Regions from separate parts of the Glutamicibacter sp. 2E12 genome, predicted to be linked through region 2. Evidence: riboswitches for the same ligand, from Rfam matches in the RefSeq annotation. Region 2 holds a riboswitch; the other holds the start of a gene.

Region 1 (4,522 bases), 1.5 Mb from region 2:
CGATGGATGCTCGTCCACCGGAGGTGCGGAATCACCGACCGGTTCGGGCAACGGAGTGGAAGTAAACAGACCCATGATTTGAGCGTACGTCACTGGGACTATTTTTCATCGTTTAATTCGCCGGAGGATTCAATATGTATCAAATAGTTGATACATTGATTTCCATGAACCAGTTCTCGGCGAGCGCCATATCCATCGCTTTCGTTGCCGCAATCATCTGCGTTTGGTTGCGTTCGGTGGCGCACAGGCGTGGAACACCAGCTATCGACCGGGCCCGATCCCACTCGTTCTGGTGCGCATTGATCGCATTCTTTGCTTCAACCTCATGGGATTTGTCCGAGACCTGGCGCGTTTCAATGACCGAGCCCAATTCAGGTTCGGCTCTCGCTGAAGCACTCACTCCGGGGATCTGGGTTCTTCTGGTTTACCTCATCGGCTTGTTCACTTGGCCCAAGGAACTCCAGCCAGTGCGCACCGCTTCATTAGAGGCCCGCAGCCTGACAACTCCATTTCCCAAGGCCCTAGGGGCTTTCGTTGGGCTTTTGCTGCTGATCGCGGTCGGCTCCCTGTGGCCGGCGTCCAAAGTCGAAGGGCTCGTTGGCGTTCCGGCCTCGGAATTCACGACCTTTGATTTTGACGGCATCTATTCATACGCGTCGGAGGGTCCGTATGATGGGCGGTTGCCGGGCACACAGATGCTCCCGGTATTCATCGTGGCCCTGGCAGGGATCATCGTGGCCGCGGCTGTGATTACCGTAGTTATCCTGAAAAGACCTGCCTTGGCCGGCATCTCGGCCGAAGACAACCAAGCGTTGCGCACGGTCTGGCTCAACCGCTTGATGCGCAATATCGGCATCGTCTTGCTGGCCTTCACCGTGTCGGTGGTCAATTACTCGCAGGCTAATTCGCCGGATGGACAGTACGAGTTCGTTAGCTATGGCGCCCTTGCGGTCGCCCTCACGTTGCTCTTCTGGGGACCGCGCTCTACATTCTCAGCTCAATCCACCACCAGGGAACGGACCGCCTTCTCGCGTTTGCGTGATCAACTATTCACCTTGCAATACGTAACTGCAGCACTCACCTTGCTCAGCGTTGCAATCGGCTGGTCATTCTTGCCACTGGATGACGAGCTCCAGATGCCTACCAATGAGCGAACTACGTGGATCTTAATGATCTTTGCCGGTGCGGCTTTGAGCTATGCCGTTCTCAATGCGCTTTATCTCAGCTACGTCAGCACGGTGGCCCGGCAGGCGTCTGCAGCACCCAAGTACCACGCGCCCCTGCCCTTGTGGTCCTACATCGCCGCTGGCTTGCTGTTTGCCACCAGCACCTATTTTCTGCTCGATCCGCCGCTGGACTATTTGTGGGGCTTCGTGCCTCCAGGCAAGACAATGGTTGCAGGCTTGATCCTGCTGTTGCTGGCAACCCATCTTGGATTCGTCTGGTTCTCCCGCCGGGCAATTATTCCCTGGGCTGTCTCGTCGGCCGAAGAAATCTGGTACCGCAAGGTCCTGGAACTGCGTTCAATGCGTGTTAACACCAGTGCAGTGGTAGCCATGCTGCTCATTGGCTACGGATTCCCGGCCGGGCTGGGACTCTTTGCATTGCTCATCTTCGTTGTCCCAGCAGTCATTTTCCTAGAGCGCCCCGGTAGCGCCTTCGTGCGGGAACATCAGCCGGCAGCTACTTCATGAGCACGCAGATCAGTGTTGACCTCCAAGCAGCTACCCCGCCCTATGAGCAGATCCGCTCGCAGATTGCTTCACTGATCTCCTTGGGAGATCTGCCCTCGGGGAGCAAGCTGCCTACTGTGCGTGCGCTGGCCACGGACCTCGGCGTCGCTGCCGGTACAGTGGCGCGCGCCTACAAGGAGCTGGAAGCCGAAGAGCTGATCACCTCCCGGCGCCGTGCCGGCACAGTAGTCAACGAGCGGCCGCAGCCGGTGGATACCAGTGAAGATCTCCTGGCCGCCGTGGATCACCTCTGGGCGCTGGCGGCCGCGCAGAAGGTGGATGCGGCCACGCTCAAGGCCTTGGTGGCGCGGCGCGAGCGTAAGTAACTTGTCCTCGGAACCGGTTGTGCGTACGCTCTATGGCAGTGACACGGGGTGTCGGATCAACCGACTGAGATAAGACCCGTAGAACCTGATCTAGTTCACGCTAGCGGAGGGATGTCGCATGGCTTTGCATGCAGTTGCCCAAAAATACCGGCAACAATCACCTTTGGTTTTTTGCCTGACCAATACCGTCGTATCCAATTTCACCGCCAATGTCTTGCTGGCATCCGGGGCTTCCCCGGCCATGACGGATCTGCCCGGAGAGGCCGGCCCATTCGCGCAGGCAGCTTCAGCCGTATTGGTGAATTTGGGAACTCCAAGCACTGAACAGCTGACCGCCATGGAAGAAGCTGTGCAGTCGGCGAGCGCTGCAGGCACCCCCTGGGTCCTGGATCCAGTGGCAGTGGGAGCGCTTCCGGTGCGCACGGAGTTTGCCCGGCGCATTGTCCGGCAACGCCCGACCCTGATTCGCGGCAACGCCTCGGAAATCCTGGCCCTGGCCGGCCGGCAATCTGCTTCGCGCGGTGTCGATGCCTTGGATGAGGTTTCTGCCGCCTTGGCGGCGGGACGCGAACTGGCCACGGAACACGACTGCGTAGTGGCCATTTCCGGCCAGGCTGACGCCATCATCGACGCCACGCGTACCGTCTTGGTGCATACCAACGGAATTGGCTTGACCCGGATGACAGGTGGCGGCTGCGCCTTGGGCGCGGTCTGCGCCGGGATGGTTGCGGTCCACGATGACCCGTTCGAGGCCACCATCGCAGCCCACGGTTTCTATGGCCTGGCCGCGGAAAAGGCCCTGGCTGGCAGCTCCGGTCCGGGCAGCTTCGCAGTTGCCTTCCTTGATGCGCTGTCGGCTGCCGATCCCGGGGAACTGAAGACTTTGAAGTACGAGGAATTGAACCATGCATAATTACGGCGCTTATCTAGTAGCCAACACTGCCAGCTGCACCCCACGCAGCACCCTGGAAGTTATCGAGGGCGCCGTCGCCGGAGGGATCGGGTGGATCCAGCTGCGCGCCAAGGATGAATGCGCCCGGGAATTCTTCGAGCTGGCCTGCGCGGCTGCCAAGCTCACCGAGGGCAAAGCCCAGTTGCTGATCAATGACCGCATTGACGTCTACCTCGCGTCACGGGCTGCTGGCGCAGCAGTTAACGGCATCCATATCGGGCAAAAAGATGTGCCGGTACAGTTGGCTCGCCAGATCATCGGCGAGGGCATCATCGGCTTGAGTGCTTCCAGCGATGAGCAATTGGCCCAGGCGAACAAGGACGCCTCGGTGATCGACTACCTCGGTGTAGGAGCCATCCGCGCCACTCCGACGAAAAAAGACCATCCTGCTCCCCTGGGGCTGGACGGCTTTGCGCGAGCCGCTGCCTTGGCCAAGCTGCCCTGCGTAGCGATCGGCGCAATTACCCAAGACGATGCCGCCGCGATCCGCACCGGCGGCGGCGCAGGCCTGGCCGTGGTCCGCGCCATCTGCAACGCCGAAGATCCGCAACTTGCCAGCGCGCAGCTGGTCGCAGCCTGGGAGGCCTCGAAATGAACATCCTATCCATCGCAGGCTCCGATCCTTCCGGCGGCGCCGGAATCCAAGCGGATCTGAAGGCCATTGCCGCCAACGGCGGCTACGGGATGTGCGTGATCACCGCTTTGACTGCGCAAAACACCCATGGGGTGTCCGGAGTTCAGGCGATCAGCGGCGATTTCGTCCTCGCGCAGCTCGAAGCCGTGAGTACAGATATCCGCATCGATGCGATCAAGATCGGGATGCTGGCCAACGCCGAGGTGATCCGCGCAGTCACCAGCTGGCTGGAAACTGTTGACGCCCCCGTCGTGCTGGACCCGGTCATGGTGGCGACCAGCGGGGATCGCCTGCTCGACGACGAATCGGCCCTTGATTCGCTGCTGGAGCGCGCCACGGTGATTACCCCGAACCTGCTGGAGCTGGCCAGCTTGCTGCGCGAGCCTGTGGCCCCTTCCTGGGGTGAAGCCCTGCTTCAGGCCCAGCGCCTGGCGGCCAAGCACGATGCCCTGGTGCTGGCCAAGGGCGGGCATCTGGCCGGGGCACAGTGCCCCGATGCGCTGGTCTCAGCCAACGGCGTTCAGCTTGAGCTCAACGGCCCGCGCCATGCCACCAGCAATACCCACGGCACCGGCTGCACCCTTTCCAGCACTCTGGCTACCCGCTTCGCTGCCACTGGAGACTGGATCGCCGCGTTGGAGCAGTCCAAATCCTATCTCTCCAAGGCCATCGCAGCGGCCGACCAATTGCAGGTGGGCAGCGGCCACGGCCCGGTCAACCACTTCATCGACTTCTTCGGCACGGCAGATCCAATGGGCGACTGGTGGCAGAAGATCCAGCCGATCCGCGAGGAAATCGACCAGCTGGATTTCATCACCCGGCTATCCGAGGGCACCTTGGACCGGGATGACTTCCACTACTACATCGCCCAGGATGC
Region 2 (4,522 bases):
CACGAGAAGTCACCGACCAGGGTTTGCATCATGCCTTCGGCCGGCGATGAGGCCAGTGCGGTATCGCGGCGCGGGATCCGGCCAGCGAGCCGCGCGGCGCGCCCGGCACGCACAGCATCCTTCATGGCCCTGGCCATGAGCGGCGCGTTGTGCGCCCGGGTCACCGCACTGGCCAGCAGCACCGCGTCGCAGCCGAGCTCCATGGCCAGGGCCGCATCCGAGGCGGTGCCCACCCCGGCGTCAAGGATCACCGGTACCTGCGCGCGGGAGACGATGGTGGAAATATTGTGCGGATTCAGGATCCCCAGGCCCGAGCCGATCGGCGCTCCGGCCGGCATGATTGCCGCAACCCCGGCGTCTTGCAGGCGTTGGGCAAGTGCCGGATCATCATTGGTGTAGGCGAAGACCTGGAACCCGTCGGCCACTAGTTGCTCGGTGGCCGCATGCAGTTCCAGCGGGTCCGGCAGCAGCGTGTGCTCATCGGCAATTACTTCGAGCTTGATCCAATTGGTTTCCAGAGCTTCACGGGCCAGGTGCGCGGTGAGGATCGCATCGCGGGCGGTGAAGCATCCAGCAGTGTTGGGCAGCGCAATCACGTTGTTGCGCTGCAGCAGTTCATACACGTTGCCTGCGCCGGCCGCCGAAAAGTGGCGGATGGCCACGGTGGTCAGTTCCGTTCCGGAGGCCCGCAGGGCGCTTTCCAGGGTGGTCAGCGAACTCGCTCCCCCGGTGCCGAGGATCAAGCGCGAGGACAAGGTGCGTCCGGCGATTTGGAATGGGTCGCTGTGGATGTCCAGCTCGGTGATGTTGCGCGTTTCCATGCCTAGCCTCCCTGGGCCGCGGTAACGAGTTCAATGCTGTGCCCTTCGGCCAGCAGGTAGCTATTCCAGGCGCTGCGTGGAACGACAGCGCCATTGACGGCGGCGGCAACTCCGAGCTTGCTGCCGTCAGCGGCCACCGAGTTGGCGTCCAGTTCCTTGCCGATTTGCGTGCTGATGAATTCGCGAAGGGTGGTTCCTTCGTCCAGGTTCAGTTGCCGTGAATTGAAATTGATGCCGATGCTTGTCATGGTTGCTGCTCCGTTCGGTGAGCGGTCTAGGTTGCGTTGGCAAAGCGGTGGGGATCCACAGCCTGGTGCAAGGGGTGGGATTGGTGGCCGTGGGCGAGATCCGCAGTGAGCGTTGCGCCCAGCGGAGCCAGCAGCACGCCGTGCCGGGAGTACCCGGTGCAGAGCAGCAGCCCTGGATCAAGGCGTCCAAGCAGCGGCCGGTCATCTGGCGTGGCGGGACGTGCCCGGGCCGTTGCTTCGTTCAGCGTGCAGTCGCTGATGCCGGGGACCAGCTTTCTCGCGTTGTCCAGCAGCAGGTGCATCGCGCCAATGTTCACCGCTTGTTGCCGGTCTTCACGGACGCTGGCGCCAAGGACGAGGCTGCCGTCCCTTCTCGGCACCAGATACACCTGTTCCCGGTGCACGATGCCGCGGATGGTGCGGGTGATGAGCGGCGGGCCTGCTGGTCCCTGGATCCGGAGGATGTCCCCGTAGACCGGGCGCAGCGGAAGTTCGTTCAAGCCATCGAGGGTGCCAAGACCGGTGGCCACGATGGTCTGCTCCGCTTCGAGGATTCGGCCCGATGCGGTCCGCACAGCGGTGGTCCGCTTCCCGTCGGTCACCAGTGCCTGCGCCCGTTCCTCGACCAGGTGCGGACGCAGATGCTCCAACAGGATCTTGACGATGGATCGAGGGTCGACCTGGTGGTCATCTTGGCACAGGACCGCGCCGGCAATATTGGCGGCCAAGGCTGGTTCGAGCTTGCGGGCTTGGCTGGGCAGCAGCTTTTGCGCTGACAGGCCGAGGGATATCTGCAGTTCGGCCAGCTCGTGCAGGGCTTCGCGGTCCGCAGGCTCTGCGGCGACAACGAGCGTGGAGTTCTGCAAGTAGTCCGGGCGTTGCCCGGTGGCCGATTCGATGCGCTCGATGAACTGCGGATAGGCGGCATTCGAGGCGGCAAGCAGCTGGTGCAGCGGGCCATTGCCCCAGACCGTTTCAGCTGCCGGGGCCAGCATTCCTGCTGCCGCGTAGCTTGCACCTTGGCCGGGTGCCGGATCGATGAGGGTGACGGTGTGTGCGCGTGATTCCAGCTCGAACGCGACGGCCAGGCCGATTATCCCGGCGCCAACAATGTTGACATGCACAAGGGCACGCTTCCTTCCTACGGCGGCATGACCCGCATCAGGTGTAGCGGTCGGCTCGGTGCCCTCTCAGCCTGGTCGATTCAGGCTCCCGCGGATTACAGCGATTATAAGCATGATGCAGCTCATAAAGTCGAACTTCATTGAACGCAGTTCCGTCATCTTCTGTGATGTACTTGCTGACATGGCATTCCATGACTTCCCTATCGTGCTTCCCCAAGGTTCTGCGCTATCCAGCACCATCATCTCGTTGGAGCAAGAACTCTTGGAATCCAGCCAACGCCATAGCCAGGAGCAATTGCAGCGGCGCTTGCATCCTCGGTTCGCCGAGGTGGGAGCCAGCGGGCGAGTCTATGATCGCGAGGCCATCATTGCCCAGCTGGCCCGGGAGCCGGCACGGGATGCCGGGGCGTTGAAAGTCGAAAGCCCGGTGGCTCTCCAGCTTTCAGACCAGCTGGTGCTGCTGCGCTGGAAGCTGCTCGCCGGTTCCCCCAGCGAACGCAGTTCACTGTGGATCCATGAGCAGGGCCGCTGGCAGCTGCTCTTCCACCAGGGCACGGCCGCCGCTCATCCGCAGCCATCTGCAGGACCGGAGGAAGCCGTGCATGCCGACGGTGAATTCTCGGTGCGCCGGCTGCGCCTTTCGGATGCCGAAGCGGTCTACGAGGCATTTTCCTCGAACCCCGACATGTTGCGCCAAGGCGACGCCGATTCCCCGCAAAAGGCTGAGTCGTATGTGCGCGCACTGCTGGAGGCCGGGGAACGCCAGCAGGCGTTGGCCGTCGCATATCGGGATCGGCTGGTGGGACTGGTGTGCGGTACGGTAGACCCGGCCAATCGGAACGCGTGGATTTGGTATTGGATGAACCAGAATTACCGGGGCCGGTCGCTGGCCACCCGCGCCGTGGCAACCTTAGTGGATTACCTGTTCGACGAGCTGGGACTGTACCGCTTGGAGCTGGGCTTGCGGGCAAATAATCCCGGGTCGAAGCATGTGGCAGAAAGCAACGCCTTCCTGCACGAAGGTGTCGAACGGGGCAAATTCCTGGTTGCCGGAGAACGCATCGATGTGCACACCTACGCACGGTTGCGTACCGATGGCGGCTCTGCGGTCATGCCCTTGCCGTGGGGCACGCAGCAGTAGCTTGGCGGGCATCAAAAAAGTCGCGGAATCCGGTCTTGGATTCCGCGACTTCTTATCTGTCCCTCAGGTTTTGTGATGCGTGGTTAGATGCCTGGGTTCGATGCCGGTGGCGTCGAGTCCGGGCCATTGGTGGCCTGTTGGGCCTCCATCTTTTTCAGCGTGCGGGCCGCAGCATCACGACCGCCGAGGCCAAAGGCCAGAGCCGCTGCCAATGCTGCGCCAATGACGATTGCGCCGAAGGCCATGTTGATGATCGAATCGGCGATACCCATGTACTTCAGGCCCATCGCCACGAACAGCGCAATTGCCGTGTAGCGGATGATCTTCGAAGCAGTAGTGTCACCCAAGAAGCGGCCAATCACATTGGCGATGACGAAACCTGCGGCGATAATTGCTGCGCCGAAGAGGATCTTGCCGCCCAAGGCCAGGATCTCATTGAGGATATTGGTGATCGCTGGGAAGTTCAGCATCTGGGCCGCCATCACACCGAAGAACAGCACGATAGCAATCTTGACGATGCCAGCGATGATTCCCGAAGCGCTCTTGCCCTCGGGAACTACGCCCCACTGGGCAACAACAGTGTCGGTACCCACGCCGTGGAGGGAGGATTCAAGTAGCTGCCCGACGAACTTGGCAATCAGGATACCCACGGCCAAGAGCACCAAGGCCATGATGACCTGCGGGATTGCGGTGAAGACCAGCTGCAGCATCTGCTGAGCAGGTACCGAAATTGCCGCGATGCCCAGAACCTGCAGGGCTGATATTGCGACGACTAGCAGGATCAAGGCGAAGACGATGTTGGCAATGATGTCAACGATCTTCGCTTGGGATTCGCGAGACTGAACTTCATCTACTGGTTCGTTGCCTGGGGTGACCTTGCGGACCAGTCCGCTAAAATCGACAGTTCCCAAACCGGTCCTCAGCAGCTGGCGAACAATATTCGCGATGACGTAGCCAATGAAGAAGATGAAGCCCGCACCGATGAGGTTGGGGATGAAGGCCATGACGCCGCCGAGCATGCCCTGCACCGGCGATAGCACTTCGGATAGAGCGAAGACTTGCAGGATTGCCACGAGGCCGAAGAGCCAGACAATCAACCCCGCGACCTTGCCCAGGGATTGGCCTATTTGTTCTCCGTCATTGCCCTGCCTTTGCAGGAACTTCACCCTGTTCACCAGTTTGGCGGCA

What was found. A riboswitch is a leader RNA that binds a small molecule or an ion and turns the genes downstream of it on or off. The one in region 2 is predicted to bind thiamine pyrophosphate.
Region 1: it holds a riboswitch for thiamine pyrophosphate, as region 2 does, so the genes downstream of both, thiM (hydroxyethylthiazole kinase) here and thiO (glycine oxidase ThiO) in region 2, are expected to answer to the same signal.

Annotation. Positions count from the first base shown of each region.
Region 1 is NZ_CP188297.1:1,479,767-1,484,288, forward strand. It holds gene ACP3TE_RS06910 (aldehyde dehydrogenase family protein) at 1-75, opposite strand, end outside; gene ACP3TE_RS06915 (hypothetical protein) at 135-1,694, shown strand; gene ACP3TE_RS06920 (GntR family transcriptional regulator) at 1,691-2,059, shown strand; TPP riboswitch at 2,094-2,188, shown strand; gene thiM (hydroxyethylthiazole kinase) at 2,178-2,972, shown strand; gene thiE (thiamine phosphate synthase) at 2,965-3,606, shown strand; gene thiD (bifunctional hydroxymethylpyrimidine kinase/phosphomethylpyrimidine kinase) at 3,603-4,522, shown strand, end outside.
Region 2 is NZ_CP188297.1:2,931,768-2,936,289, reverse strand. It holds gene ACP3TE_RS13820 (thiazole synthase) at 1-821, opposite strand, end outside; gene ACP3TE_RS13825 (ThiF family adenylyltransferase) at 1-3, opposite strand, end outside; gene thiS (sulfur carrier protein ThiS) at 824-1,069, opposite strand; gene thiO (glycine oxidase ThiO) at 1,096-2,193, opposite strand; TPP riboswitch at 2,191-2,295, opposite strand; gene ACP3TE_RS13805 (GNAT family N-acetyltransferase) at 2,306-3,334, shown strand; gene ACP3TE_RS13800 (mechanosensitive ion channel) at 3,418-4,522, opposite strand, start outside.